3 regions of the Streptomyces sp. NBC_00341 genome follow, and region 2 is predicted to be linked to each of the others. Evidence: riboswitches for the same ligand, from Rfam matches in the RefSeq annotation. Region 2 holds a riboswitch; each other region holds the start of a gene.
What was found. A riboswitch is a leader RNA that binds a small molecule or an ion and turns the genes downstream of it on or off. The one in region 2 is predicted to bind S-adenosylmethionine.
Positions count from the first base shown of each region.

Region 1: it holds a riboswitch for S-adenosylmethionine, as region 2 does, so the genes downstream of both, OG892_RS34445 (hypothetical protein) here and OG892_RS09795 (aminotransferase class V-fold PLP-dependent enzyme) in region 2, are expected to answer to the same signal.
Region 3: it holds a riboswitch for S-adenosylmethionine, as region 2 does, so the genes downstream of both, thrC (threonine synthase) here and OG892_RS09795 (aminotransferase class V-fold PLP-dependent enzyme) in region 2, are expected to answer to the same signal.

Region 1 is NZ_CP108002.1:7,702,466-7,706,604, reverse strand. Features, by position in the region: gene OG892_RS34455 (cytochrome P450) at 1-1,012, opposite strand, end outside; gene OG892_RS34450 (cytochrome P450) at 1,009-2,304, opposite strand; gene OG892_RS34445 (hypothetical protein) at 2,507-2,899, opposite strand; SAM riboswitch class IV at 2,949-3,058, opposite strand; gene OG892_RS34440 (phosphocholine-specific phospholipase C) at 3,220-4,139, opposite strand, start outside.
Region 2 is NZ_CP108002.1:2,197,981-2,202,119, reverse strand. Features, by position in the region: gene trpD (anthranilate phosphoribosyltransferase) at 1-474, shown strand, start outside; SAM riboswitch class IV at 559-676, shown strand; gene OG892_RS09795 (aminotransferase class V-fold PLP-dependent enzyme) at 849-2,264, shown strand; gene OG892_RS09790 (Lrp/AsnC family transcriptional regulator) at 2,327-2,608, opposite strand; gene OG892_RS09785 (rhomboid family intramembrane serine protease) at 2,605-3,342, opposite strand; gene OG892_RS09780 (hypothetical protein) at 3,526-3,768, shown strand; gene OG892_RS09775 (NYN domain-containing protein) at 3,806-4,139, shown strand, end outside.
Region 3 is NZ_CP108002.1:5,000,710-5,004,848, forward strand. Features, by position in the region: gene otsB (trehalose-phosphatase) at 1-573, shown strand, start outside; gene OG892_RS22475 (trehalose-6-phosphate synthase) at 550-1,941, opposite strand; gene OG892_RS22480 (glucosyl-3-phosphoglycerate synthase) at 1,999-2,949, opposite strand; SAM riboswitch class I at 3,102-3,228, shown strand; gene thrC (threonine synthase) at 3,246-4,139, shown strand, end outside.

The DNA.
Region 1 (4,139 bases), 5.5 Mb from region 2:
GCTGCTCGAAGTCCCGGCCGATCACCCGGTACGAGACGACCACGCCCTCGCCCTTGGCTATGACGTCGTCACCCACCTGGATGTCCTCGGTCGCGAACCGCATCAGCAGATGGGTGGTCGGGGTGTCCCACCGCAGCGTCTCCTCTATCACCGTCTCCCAGGAGACCTCCCCGTCGAGGACCATCCGCAGCTGTTCCGGGTGGGACAGGAGGGCGCGTACCGCGTTGAGGATGAGCCCGATGGTGGTCTCGTGGCCGGCCGCGACCATCGCCTTGAGATTGCCCACCACCTCTTCCTCGGTGAGCGGCTCGCCGCCCTCGTCGGCGAGGATGAGCGCGGAGGTCAGGTCGTCGGTGGGCCGTGCGGCCTTCTCGCGGACCAGCCCGGCGTAGAAGACGTCCAACTCGGCCAGCAGGGACAGCCGTTCGTCCTGCGGGGTGAGCATGGAGAAGAAGGCCTTGTACTGTCTGGTCAGCATGGCGTTCTCGGCGGGGTCCACGCCCATGAGCATGCCGACGACCCGCATCGGCAGCGGCTGCGCGAACACCGCTTTGAGGTCGACGACGGACCCGTCCCTGCCGCCGTCCGCGAGCGCGTCCAGCAGTTCCTCGGTGAACTTCTCGATGTCGGGCCTGACGGCCTCCAGCCGGCGGGGGGTGAGCGCCTGGGAGGTCTTGGTGCGCAGCCGCCGGTGCTCGGCGCCGTCCACGGTGAACATGGACCGCCCGGCGTCGATCATCCCGATGAGCGGCCACGCGTGCGTCACCTCGCCGCTCTGCCACAGCCCCCAGGCGTCGAGGTCCTTCACCAGCCTCGGGTCGACCAGGAGTTGGCGGGCGTCGGCGTGCCGGGTGATCGTCCAGGCGGGTACGCCGAGCAGCTCGATCCGGGCGAGCCGGCCGGCCTCGCGCAGCCTCGCCGTCTCACCGTCCAGGTCCTGGACCATGGGGTCGATGACGACGGTTCCGCCGTCCGGGGTGGCGGCGTGCGCGGCGGCGTGAGGGCAGTTCACGAGAGGTCTCCTGTCGTACGAACGGGGGTGAACCGAACGGGCAGCGCGGTGTTCCCGCGCAGGAACGCGGAGGGCCGTCGCACCAGGTCCGCGACGGGGACCCGGAGCTCCAGGTCGGGCAGGCGGTCGAGCAGCACCTCGATGCCGGTACGCGCGATGGTCTCCGCGATCTCCTGAGCGGGGAAGGGGCAGCGGTACTCGCCGTGGCTGAAGGCGAGATGGGCGCCGTTGCCGCCCTGCGCGGAGGAGCCGCCGCCGGTCAGGCTCTGCCGGATCAGCGGATCGGTGTTGGCGGCGCCGAGCCCGAGCAGCAGCATGTCCCCCGCCCTGACCGGCCGTCCGCCGAGCCGGGTGTCGCGGGCGGCCCAGCGTCCGGCGAGGATCTGCGTCGGCCCGTCCTCCCAGAGCACCTCGTTCATGGCCTCGGCCACGCTGCGCCGGCCGCCCGCCATCGACTGCGCGAACTCGTCCTCCGTGAGCATCAGCCGCAGCGAGTTGCTGATCCAGTCGGCGGTGGTGAGGTGCCCGGCGGCCGTGATGGCCATCAGGTCGAGCATGTACTCCTCGTCGGTGAAGGCCTCGGGGAACGCGAGCATCCGGGAGGTCACGTCGTCGCCGGGGGCGGCACGCTTCGCGGCGACGAGTCGCGCCATGTGCTCCCCGAAACGCCGATGGGCCTCCTGCGCGCCCGGACCGCCGTCGGCCAGGTCCTTCAGCACCCGGGCGATGGAGGCGCCCTCCTCGTCGGGGAATCCGACCAGCCGCGCGAGGACCAGGACCGGAAGGGGCTCGCAGAAGTCGGCGACGAGGTCGGCCGTGCCCCGGCTGCACACGGCGTCGATCAGCCGGTCGGCCAACTGCTCGCAGTGGCTCCGGATCTCGAACGGGTCGGCCCCTTCGAGGGCGGGTCCGACCATCCGCGCGTGGCGCCGGTGCTCGTCCCCCGCGCTGAAGTAGATGGACGGCAGCGGCCGCCCGACCATGGGCAGCAGTGGCCAGTCCTGCGGGATGTTCTCCCACTGGTTCCACAGGCCGACATCGCGCGGGAACAGCTCACCGTCACTGGTGACCTGATGGAGTTCCCGGTAGCCGATGACCAGCCAGGCGGGGAACCCGCCCGGCAGTTCGACGGGAACGACCGGCCCGTGGTCCCGTCGCATGGCGCGGTAGACGGACTGCGGTTCGGTCTGGAACGAGGGCCCGCTGAGGGGTACGGCCCCCTGCCACGCGTGCGCGGGGCACTCCGGAGGGGGCGAGGCGGGCTCGGGCTCTGTGGAGGAAGGGCGCGTCATCGTCCTGACTTCTGTGGCGGAAGCGTCACGCGTCACGATCGTGCGGTCAACGCACGCCCACTATAAGGATTTTATGTGACACCACAGCGGTCAATGACGATCAAATGTGCGCTCGGAATGAAGCAACCGGTCGACATCTCACGACAATTGACGACCGACTCCAGGTACCGACTCCGAGTACCGACGTCGGACAGCGACTCGGCTACGAGCGCCCGGGGCCCGGGCGCCCGCACAACTCTCCCGCCTCAAAGGCGACGTTGACCAGTCCGGCGACCCGGTCGGCACCGGTCACGAGCTTGAGCGCATGCCAGCGGGAGAGCCAGTACACGCGCCCCCGGTGCCCGGCGAGCGTCTCCCGGAGCGCGTCCGGAGCGTGTGTCCACACCCGTGGAAGGGTGCCCGCGTAGTCGAACGCGGCACGCAGTCCGATCCAGCCGTCGTCCCGGACGTCGTCCGCGGTCAGCAGTATCTCGACGGCCTGACCGGGCTCCTGCCGACACTTCTTGGCGTGGATCCAGTGCACTTGGTGGCCTGCGGCGTACCGCTCGCAGTCCTCGCTCCGCACAGAGCCGTGCTCGGGGAGATGACGCAGCATGGCGAGTCCCGCCTTCCGGGGATGATGGACCCCGAGCGCTCTGCACCGCGGTCCGCTGTTCCCCGTACCTCGCGCACGGGGCAGGTCGTCACCCGGAGCACCCGCAGCGGAGCGGGGTGCCGTCCAGCAAGCCGGGGCTGCGCACTGGAACTCATGACCCGGCAAAAACCCTAACGCACCGAGCGGGCGCGCCCCGACACACGGGGCCGCCCGCCCGACGGTCGGTCAGGAACGCACGGGCAGGGCCGGACCCGGCCCGTGCGTCCCCACCGCTCTCCGATGACAGCCCGGCTGCCGCTCACCGCTCCCGGGCCGGCCGGTCAGCCGGTGACCAGGCCCGGGTCGCTCGTTCCCGCCTCACCCGTCTCGACGTGTCCGGCGAACCGGCGAAGGAAGGTGGCGTCCGCGTCCGAGATCACCTCGATGTCATACCAGCGCTTGCTTCCGCGCAGGTCAACGGTGTGCTTCACGGTCGAGCCGGCCCGCACCGCGAAGGTCTGCGCCCCGCCGCCGTAGGCGTCCGCGTTGCGCACCGTCAGCTGGACGGTCTCCGTGCCGGCCTGGGTGAGAGTCAGTTCGAGAGCTCCGCTCGCCGGGTTGTGACGCGCCGTCACCTCCGGCCCGGCCGACTTGCCGGGACCCCTGAAGGTCCGCAGGAACCCGTTCGGACCGTGGACCGTGAGGTCGGTCACGCCACTGGAGTAGGCCGTGTTCCAGCTGTCGGAGAGCGACTTGCCCGCCTCTGTGGTGTAGGTCCAGGGCCCGTCGCCGCGATTGCCGGACGTCACCAGGAACTGCGCTCCGGCCGCGTCCCCGCCACTGAAGGTGAGCTGGTACTTCCCGGTGCCCGGGTCTGCCGCCCCGTCCACGAGCGGCGCGTACCGCAGTGGCCGGGTGGGCCGCGTGCCGGACTCCTGCTTCGGCACACTGCCGGAGACCGGCGGCACCGGAACGTAGTCGGGGTGCCGCTCCCCGTCCGGCGGCGCGTATGCGTCCGTGGAGGGCAGCGAGGCGGGCGCGGTGTCCGTCGTGCGGAAGTCGAAGGCCGAGGTGAGATCGCCGCAGACAGCACGCCGCCAGGGCGAGATGTTGGGCTCGTGCACACCGAAGCGTTCTTCCATGAACCGGATGACGGAGGTGTGGTCGAAGACCTCGGAACACGCGAACCCCCCGGTGCTCCACGGGGACACGACCGTCATGGGCACGCGCTGCCCGAGCCCGTACGGCCCGGCCGCGTACC
Region 2 (4,139 bases):
CCGGCCCAGGTGCGCTCCCAGGCCATCGGCGTCGCCGACCTGCGGATGGCGCCCATCGTCGCGGGCGTCCTCGCGGAGCGCGGCAACTCCGCGCTGGTCTTCCGCGGCGACGACGGCCTGGACGAGCTGACCACCACCGCGACCTCCCGGGTCTGGGTGGCCCGCGACGGCGTCGTGCGCGAGCAGGCCTTCGACCCGCGCGACGTCGGCCTGGACCTGGTACCGGTCGAGGCGCTGCGCGGCGCCGACGCCTCGTACAACGCCGATGTGGCCCGCCGGCTGCTGGCCGGGGAGACGGGGCCCGTACGGGACGCCGTCCTGCTCAACGCGGCGGCGGCGCTGGTCGCGCTGGAGCCGGGGGAGGGCACCCTTGAGGAGCAGCTCGCCGCCGGTATGGCGAGGGCCGCCGAGTCCATCGACTCCGGGTCCGCCGGGCGCGCCCTGGAGAGATGGGTCAAGGCCAGCAACGCCTGAACGCACGAAATAGCCGAGCGGGGCGCAGTCCAGATCATGGACTGCGCCTTGCGCGTTCCCGCACGTATGGCAAGATGCTGGGCAGGTCATGAGTGACAGCGACTACGGCCCCGGCCCGCTGTCCGGCAACCCTCCGTCCGTGGCGGGGTGCCCCGGGTGAAGACCAGGCCGTAGGCAGCGAGGTCTGCGGCAAGCGCGGACCCCTCGACGTCGTGAGATGTCCACCCGTGGGGTCCTGGTCCTCAGGGAGCCTCTGTGAGCAAGCGAATGCGATAGGGCTTTTCGGCCCTCCTCCGCACACCCTTTTTTCTTCCTCCGTGCTGCCGCGTATCCGCAGGCACGCGGAATTCGCCTGCCTGTTACGGGAGTTCGTCATGTCTGTCTTCACCGCTGCCGCCGACCAGTCCATTTGTGCCCCGCTGCCCGTTCTGGGCAAGGATGTGACGGTTCCGCTGGTGACCGGCGGTGAGGTCACGTACGCCGCGCTCGACTACGCCGCCAGCGCCCCGGCCCTGCAGCGGGTGTGGGACGACGTCGCCGCGTACGCGCCGTACTACGGCAGCGTCCACCGCGGTGCCGGCTACCTCTCGCAGCTCTCCACGGACCTCTTCGAGTCCAGCCGGGTGACCGTCGCGGAGTTCCTCGGCTGCCGCGAGGACGATCAGGTGATCTTCACCCGTTCGACCACCGACTCGCTCAACCTGCTGGCCGCCGCGGTGCCCGCCGACTGCCAGGTGTTCGTCTTCGAGACCGAGCACCACGCGTCCCTGCTGCCCTGGCGCGACGCCCGGGTGACCTACCTGAACGCCCCGCGCACCCCCGCCCAGGCCGTCGCCACCCTGGAGCGTGCGCTGGCCGACCGCGATCCTTCCCCAAGCTCTCAGCTTCGTTCGAGCAGGGGAGGCCCCATTGGCCCCGCGCTGGTCTGCGTCACCGGTGCCTCCAACGTCACCGGTGAGCTGTGGCCGGTCAAGGAGCTCGCCGCCGCCGCGCACGCCCACGGCGCCCGCATCGTGCTCGACGCCGCCCAGCTCGCCCCGCACCACCCCGTCGACATCGCCGAACTGGACGTCGACTGGGTCGCCTTCTCCGGCCACAAGCTGTACGCGCCCTTCGGCTCCGGCGTGCTGGCCGGCCGCTCCGACTGGCTGCGCGACGCCGAGCCCTACCTGGCCGGCGGCGGTGCCTCCCGCAAGGTCGCCCGGCGCACCGGCGGCGGGGTGGACGTCGAGTGGCACACCACCGCCGCCCGCCACGAGGCCGGTTCGCCCAACGTCATCGGCGTCTACTCCATCGCCTCCGCCTGCAAGGCGCTCACCGAGGCCGGGTTCGACAGCCTGGTCGCCCGCGAGCAGCAGCTCGTCTCCGAGGTCCGGGCCGGACTGGCGGAGGTCCCCGAGGTCAAGGTGCTCTCGCTGTTCGGTGACGACGCCCCCCGCGTCGGCGTCATCTCCTTCGTGGTGGAGGGCTGGAACAGCTCGCACTTCGCCGCGGCGCTCTCCGCCGAGTACGGCATCGGGGTGCGCGACGGTCTGTTCTGCGCCCACCCGCTGGTGCGCACCCTGCTCGGCAGCGACCCGCAGGACGTCGGCGAGTGCGGCGCGCCGGAGGCGGAGCCGGGCGAGAAGTCGCTCAACGCGATCCGGGTCAGCTTCGGCGCCGGTACGCCGGACGAGCACGTCGAGCGCTTCGTACGGGCGGTCAAGGAGCTGGTGAGCGAGGGCGCCCAGTGGAAGTACCGCACCGAGGACGGCCGCTGCGTCCCGGACCGGGGCACCGCCCAGCACTGAGCCTCAACGCGTTCGGCCGGGTACGGAATGCCTTCCGTACCCGGCCGAACGTATGTGCGTGGTCAGCCGTCCAGGCCGATGGCGAAGGCCGCCTCCAGGTCGTGCTGCGAGTACGTACGGAACGCCACGTGGGTGTCGGTCGCCTCGACGCCGGGGATCTTGCTGATCCGGCCGGGGATGACGTCGGCGAGATCGTCGTGCTTGGCCACCCGGACCATGGCGATCAGGTCGTACGTACCGGTGACCGAGAAGACCTCGCTGACGCTGTCCAGTGCCGCGACGGCCTCGGCGATCTCGGGAATCCGGTCCACGCTGGTTTTGATGAGCACGATCGCGGTGATCACGGCTGGCTTTCTCCCTCGGTGGCCGTGGCTGGAGATCTCACTCTAGCGTTACCCCGGTAGCGCCCCCAGGCGTAGAGGAAGCCGACCGCGAAGCCGACCACATGGGCGAGATAGGCCACGCCGGGGCCGCTGCCCGCGCCCTCCGCGGCCAGCCACTGGAGCACGAACCAGAAGATCAGCACGATCCAGGCGGGGAAACGCAGCGGGAGGAAGAGCAGGAACGGGAACACGCTGGTGACCCTGGCCCGGGGGAAGAGATAGAGGAAGGCGCCCAGCACCGCCGAGATCGCCCCCGAGGCGCCGACGAGCGTCTGGTCCGAGGTGGCGTGCGCGGCCGCGTAGGCGAGCAGCGCGAGGTAGCCGCAGCCGAGGTAGAAGAACGCGAACTCGGTGTGGCCCATGCGCTCCTCGGCCATCGCTCCGAACACGTACAGGAACAGTATGTTGCCGAGCAGGTGCAGCCAGCTGCCGTGCACGAAGAGCGCGGTGAGCGGAGTGATCAGGGCGTGTGCGGAGCCGTCCCACAGCTCGCTCGGGATCACGCCCCAGTGCTCGAAGTACCCGGCCTGGGCCGACAGCAGGGCGTCCGCGCTGCCGTACACCGGGGCGAGCCCGGAGAGCGGGCTGATCGCGAAGACCACGCAGCACAGGGCGATGAGGGCGTAGGTGACCGGCGGCCCGCCCGAGGTGGCCGCCCGCAGGAGTCTGCCGGCCGCAGCCCGCCGATCGATCATGAACAGAGCATGACGCAAGCGGAGGGAACGGGACAGAGCGCCTCGCCGTGCCGGTGGTATGCGGTGAGGCCGTAGGGTTGCGGCAGGACATCCGCAGTTCGACGGCGCACCGCGAAGATCCTTATGTGGCAGCACGAGGCCCGACATGTGGCAGCACGAGGCCCGACGAAAGAGGACGCAACGATGACGACGGTTCCCCAGCCGACCGAGGCGACCCGCTGGCGCTGCACGCTCTGCGGAAACCTCACGCGATTCGACGTGACGCGCTCGTCCAAGGTCGTCGAATACGTCCATCTCGACCTGGCCGGGGAGTCGAGCGTCGAAGAACGCGAGGTGGTCAGTGAGACCATCGAGTCGGTGCGCTGCCGTTGGTGCAACGCGGTGGACCAGATCGAGCTAGTCGACAGGCCGGGTGCCGACTCCTGACGGGGCCGTGCGGACATACAGTTTGAGGTGACGGATGGTGGAGCAGCCCCCTGGCGGCGCCGCGTCGGCCGATGCGGCCGACGATGCCGTGGAGATGCTCGACCGCCCGCTGCCCGAAGGCGTACGGCGTCGGGTCGTCGCGCTGGTCTCGGACGCGTTCGGCGGCCTCACGGTCACCGAACTCCCCGCTCAGCTCCGACAGTACGCCCGTTTCACGCCGACGAGGCGTGCCAAGTTCGCCGGGAACGCGATGGCGGCCGCCCTGGCGGGCGACGCCACCTTCCGCCGGCGCATCGGTGAACGGCTGCGGGAGACCCAGCCGGAGCTGAGCGCCGCCCTGGAGGCCGGCTCGCCGCCCGCCGCCGCCGATC
Region 3 (4,139 bases), 2.8 Mb from region 2:
GACCACCTCGTCGTCCTCGGCCACTACGGCGCCGAACGCTGGGACGCCGTCTCCGGCACCGTCCACACCCCCGCCCCGCACCCCGGCGTCGCCGCCGTGCGGGCCGAACTGCCCGGCTTCCTCGACAGGTTCGACTCCTGGCGCGGTACCTGGATAGAGGAGAAGGGCCAGGCGCTCGCCGTCCACACCCGCCGCGCCGAGGACCCGCAGGCCGCCTTCGAAGCGCTGCGCGGCCCCCTCGGTGAGCTGGCCGCCCGGCACGGCCTGATCGTCGAACCGGGCCGGATGGTGCTGGAGTTGCGTCCCTCCGGCATGGACAAGGGCGTCGCCCTCACCCAGTACGTGCGCGAGACGGGCGCCGAGTCCGTGCTGTACGCGGGCGACGACCTGGGCGACCTGGCCGCGTTCGCCGCCGTCGAGAAGCTCCGCACCGAGGGCCCCGACGGCACCCCCGGCCTGCTCATCTGCAGCGGCGAGGCGGAGGTGCCGGAACTGGCCTCGCGTGCCGATCTGTTGCTGTCGGGCCCCGGAGCGGTCGTCGGCTTCCTGTCAGCCCTGGCGCAGCGCCTCTAGCTGGTCCAGGAACCACTGCTGCGGCGGCAGCGCGGTGGCCGCCTCCGCCAGCCGCTCCGTGCGCTCCGCGCGTTCACCGTCCGCCATCGTCAGCGCCTCGTGCAGGGCGTCGGCGGTGGCGGACACGTCGTACGGGTTCACCGCGATCGCGTCGTCGCCCAGCTCCTCGTACGCCCCCGCCTCCCGCGACAGCACCAGCGCGCAGCCGTGGTCAGAGACGACCGGGACCTCCTTGGCGACCAGGTTCATGCCGTCCCTGATCGGGTTGACGAGCGCCACGTCGGCCAGCCGGTACGCCGCCAGCGAGCGGGCGAAGTCGTCCTTGACGTGGAGCACGACCGGGGTCCAGTCCGCCGTGCCGTGCTTGGCGTTGATCTCGTCGGCGACGCGCTGCACCTCGGCCGTGTACTCCCGGTACACCGCGAGGTCCTGCCGCGAGGGGTAGGCGAACGCGACGTGGACGACGCGGCCGTGCCACTCGGGCCGTTCGTCGAGCAGGGCCCCGTAGGCGAGCATCCCGCGGACGATGTTCTTGGACAGCTCCGTGCGGTCCACCCGCACGATGGTCTTCCGGCCGGGGCCCACCTGTTCGCGCAGCGCCGCCATCCGCTCGTCCACGTCCGGCTCGTGCGCGCGCCGGCGCAGGAAGTCCGCGTCGGCGCCGAGCCCGTGCACGCCGATCCGGGTGTGGCCGGTGCCGCCCAGGATCTCCGTGCAGCAGCTGATGAAGGCGTCCGCCCAGCGGCGGGTCAGGAAGGCCGCCCGGTCGGCGCCGAGGATGCCGCGCAGCACCTGCTCCGCGATGTCGTCGGGCAGCATCCGGAAGTAGTCGACGGGCGCCCACGGGGTGTGCGAGAAGTGGCCGATGCGCAGGTCGGGGCGGAGCTCGCGGAGCATGCCGGGCACCAGCACCAGGTGGTAGTCCTGCACCAGGACCGCCGCGCCCTCGCCCGCCTCCTCCGCGAGCGCCTGGGCGAAGGCCCGGTTGTAGGTCTCGAAGGACGCCCACTGACGCCGGAACTCCGCGTCGAAGACGGGCTCCACGGGGGTCTGGTAGAGCAGGTGGTGGACGAACCAGAGCACCGAGTTCGCGATGCCGTTGTACGCGTCGGCGTGCACGTCCGCGTCGATGTCGAGCATCCGTACGCCCGGCTCACCGACGCCGCGCCGCACCGCCTCGCGGTCGCCGTCACCGAGCGCGGCGCAGACCCACATCTTGTCGTCCACCGCGCTCAGCCCCGAGACGAGCCCGCCCCCGCCCCGTTTCGCGTCGAGCGAGCCGTCCTCGTTCAGTGCGTACGAGACCGGACCGCGGTTGGACGCGACGAGTACCTGGGCGGCGGGCTGGGGGGCGTGCTCGGAGACCATGCGCGGAATCTAGCCCGATCCCGAACGGTCCAAACGTGCGTGCGGCCGCGGCCTGTCTCAGGCGGCGCGGCGCGAGACGTACTCCTCGATCTCGCGCATCGGCGGCCGCTCCTGGGTGTCCACCGGGTAGGTGCGCGGTACGAAGCCGTTCTCGCCGCGCTCGAACTGGGTCAGCTCCGGGCGCACCAGATGGCCGCGGGAGAGCCGCAGCGACGCGGTCCGGTAGATGGCCGCCGCCATCCGGCCGAGCGCCCGGCCGTCCTGGTGGCGGTGTTTGCGGACGCCGACGTCGACCTGGGCCAGCGCGTCCAGTCCGACCGTGTGCAGGGCGTCGACGAGCAGCCCCAGCTCCACCCCGTAGCCGACCGGGAACGGCAGCTGTTCGAGCAGTGAGCGGCGTACGGCGTACTCGCCGCCCAGCGGCTGGACGAAGCCGGCCAGCTGCGGCCAGTGCAGATTGAGCAGCGGCCGTGCCACCAGTTCGGTGACCCGCCCGCCCTGGCCCGCGGTGTCCCCGAGCGGACGGTCGTACATCGCCTTGACGAACTGCACGGAGGGGTCGGTCAGCAGCGGGCCGACGATGCCGGAGACGAAGTCGGCCGAGAAGTCCTTCAGGTCCGCGTCGATGAAGCAGACGATGTCACCGCCGGTCACCAGCAGTGACCGCCACAGCACCTCGCCCTTGCCGGGGACGGCCGGCAGCCGGGGCAGGATCGCGTCCCGGTGGATCACCCGGGCGCCCGCCCGGCGGGCCAGCTCCGCGGTGTCGTCGGTGGAGCCGGAGTCGATCACCACGAGTTCGTCGACCAGCCGGACCTTCTCCATGAGCTCGCGCCGGATCGTCCGGACGATGTCCCCGACCGTCGCCGCCTCGTTCAGCGCGGGCAGGACGACACTCACGCTCCCCCGGCGCGGGTCGCCGCTCCTGGCGGCCAGGAGCTGCTCCAGCGGGCGGTCGGCGCACGACCAGGAACGCCTGGTCAGCCAGCGTTCGACCTCTTCCAGCACGGTCGATACTCCCTGTATGTGATCCATCTCGCGGTTCGGACGACTATCTCAACAGTCCGGTGCTTCGGTTACAGTCTGAACAACGCAGATGGCCGTGGCATGCCGGGGTCCATCTGCCGATAAACGCCTGGATCGATGGTCCAGTGCCATAGCGCTCATCCAGAGGGACAGAGGGAACGGCCCGTTGAAGTCCCGGCAACCATCCCGCCGACCGCGAGGTCAGGTGGGGACGGTGCCAATTCCGTCTTGTGGCGAAATGCGTCACAAGGAAGATGAGGAGAAAGGGCCTCGCCATCATGGCTGTTGAGACTGTTGCAGCACCTACCGAATCTTCCGTGGACCTCGGTCCCGCCGCGGCACTTTCCTGCCGCGAGTGCGGAGAACGATTCCCGCTCGGTCCGCTTTTCGCCTGTGCGACCTGTTTCGGGCCGCTCGAAGTGGCGTACGACCTGCCGACCGGCTCCCCGGACGAGCTGAAGAAGCGCATCGAGGCCGGACCGGACAACATCTGGCGCTACGCGCCGCTGCTGCCGGTCCCCTCCGACGTCGCGGACAAGCCCAACATCAACCCGGGCTTCACCAAGCTGGTCAAGGCCGACAACCTCGCCCGTGAGCTGGGCGTCACCGGCGGCCTGTACGTCAAGGACGACTCCGGCAACCCGACGCACTCCTTCAAGGACCGCGTCGTCGCGATCGCCGTCGAGGCCGCCCGCGCCTTCGGTTTCACCACGCTCTCCTGCTCCTCCACCGGCAACCTCGCCGGTGCGGTGGGCGCCGCCGCCGCCCGCGCCGGTCTGCGCTCCTGCGTGTTCATCCCGCACGACCTGGAGCAGGGCAAGGTCGTCATGGCCGCGGTGTACGGCGGTGAGCTGGTCGGCATCGAGGGCAACTACGACGACGTCAACCGGTTCTGCTCGGAGCTCATCGGAGATCCGCTCGGGGAGGGCTGGGGCTTCGTCAACGTCAACCTCCGCCCGTACTACGGTGAGGGCTCCAAGACGCTCGCGTACGAGATCTGCGAGCAGCTCGGCTGGCGGCTGCCCGACCAGATCGTCATCCCGATCGCGTCCGGCTCGCAGCTCACGAAGATCGACAAGGGCCTCCAGGAGCTGATCAAGCTCGGCCTGGTCGAGGACAAGCCGTACAAGATCTTCGGCGCCCAGGCCGAGGGCTGCTCGCCGGTCTCCACC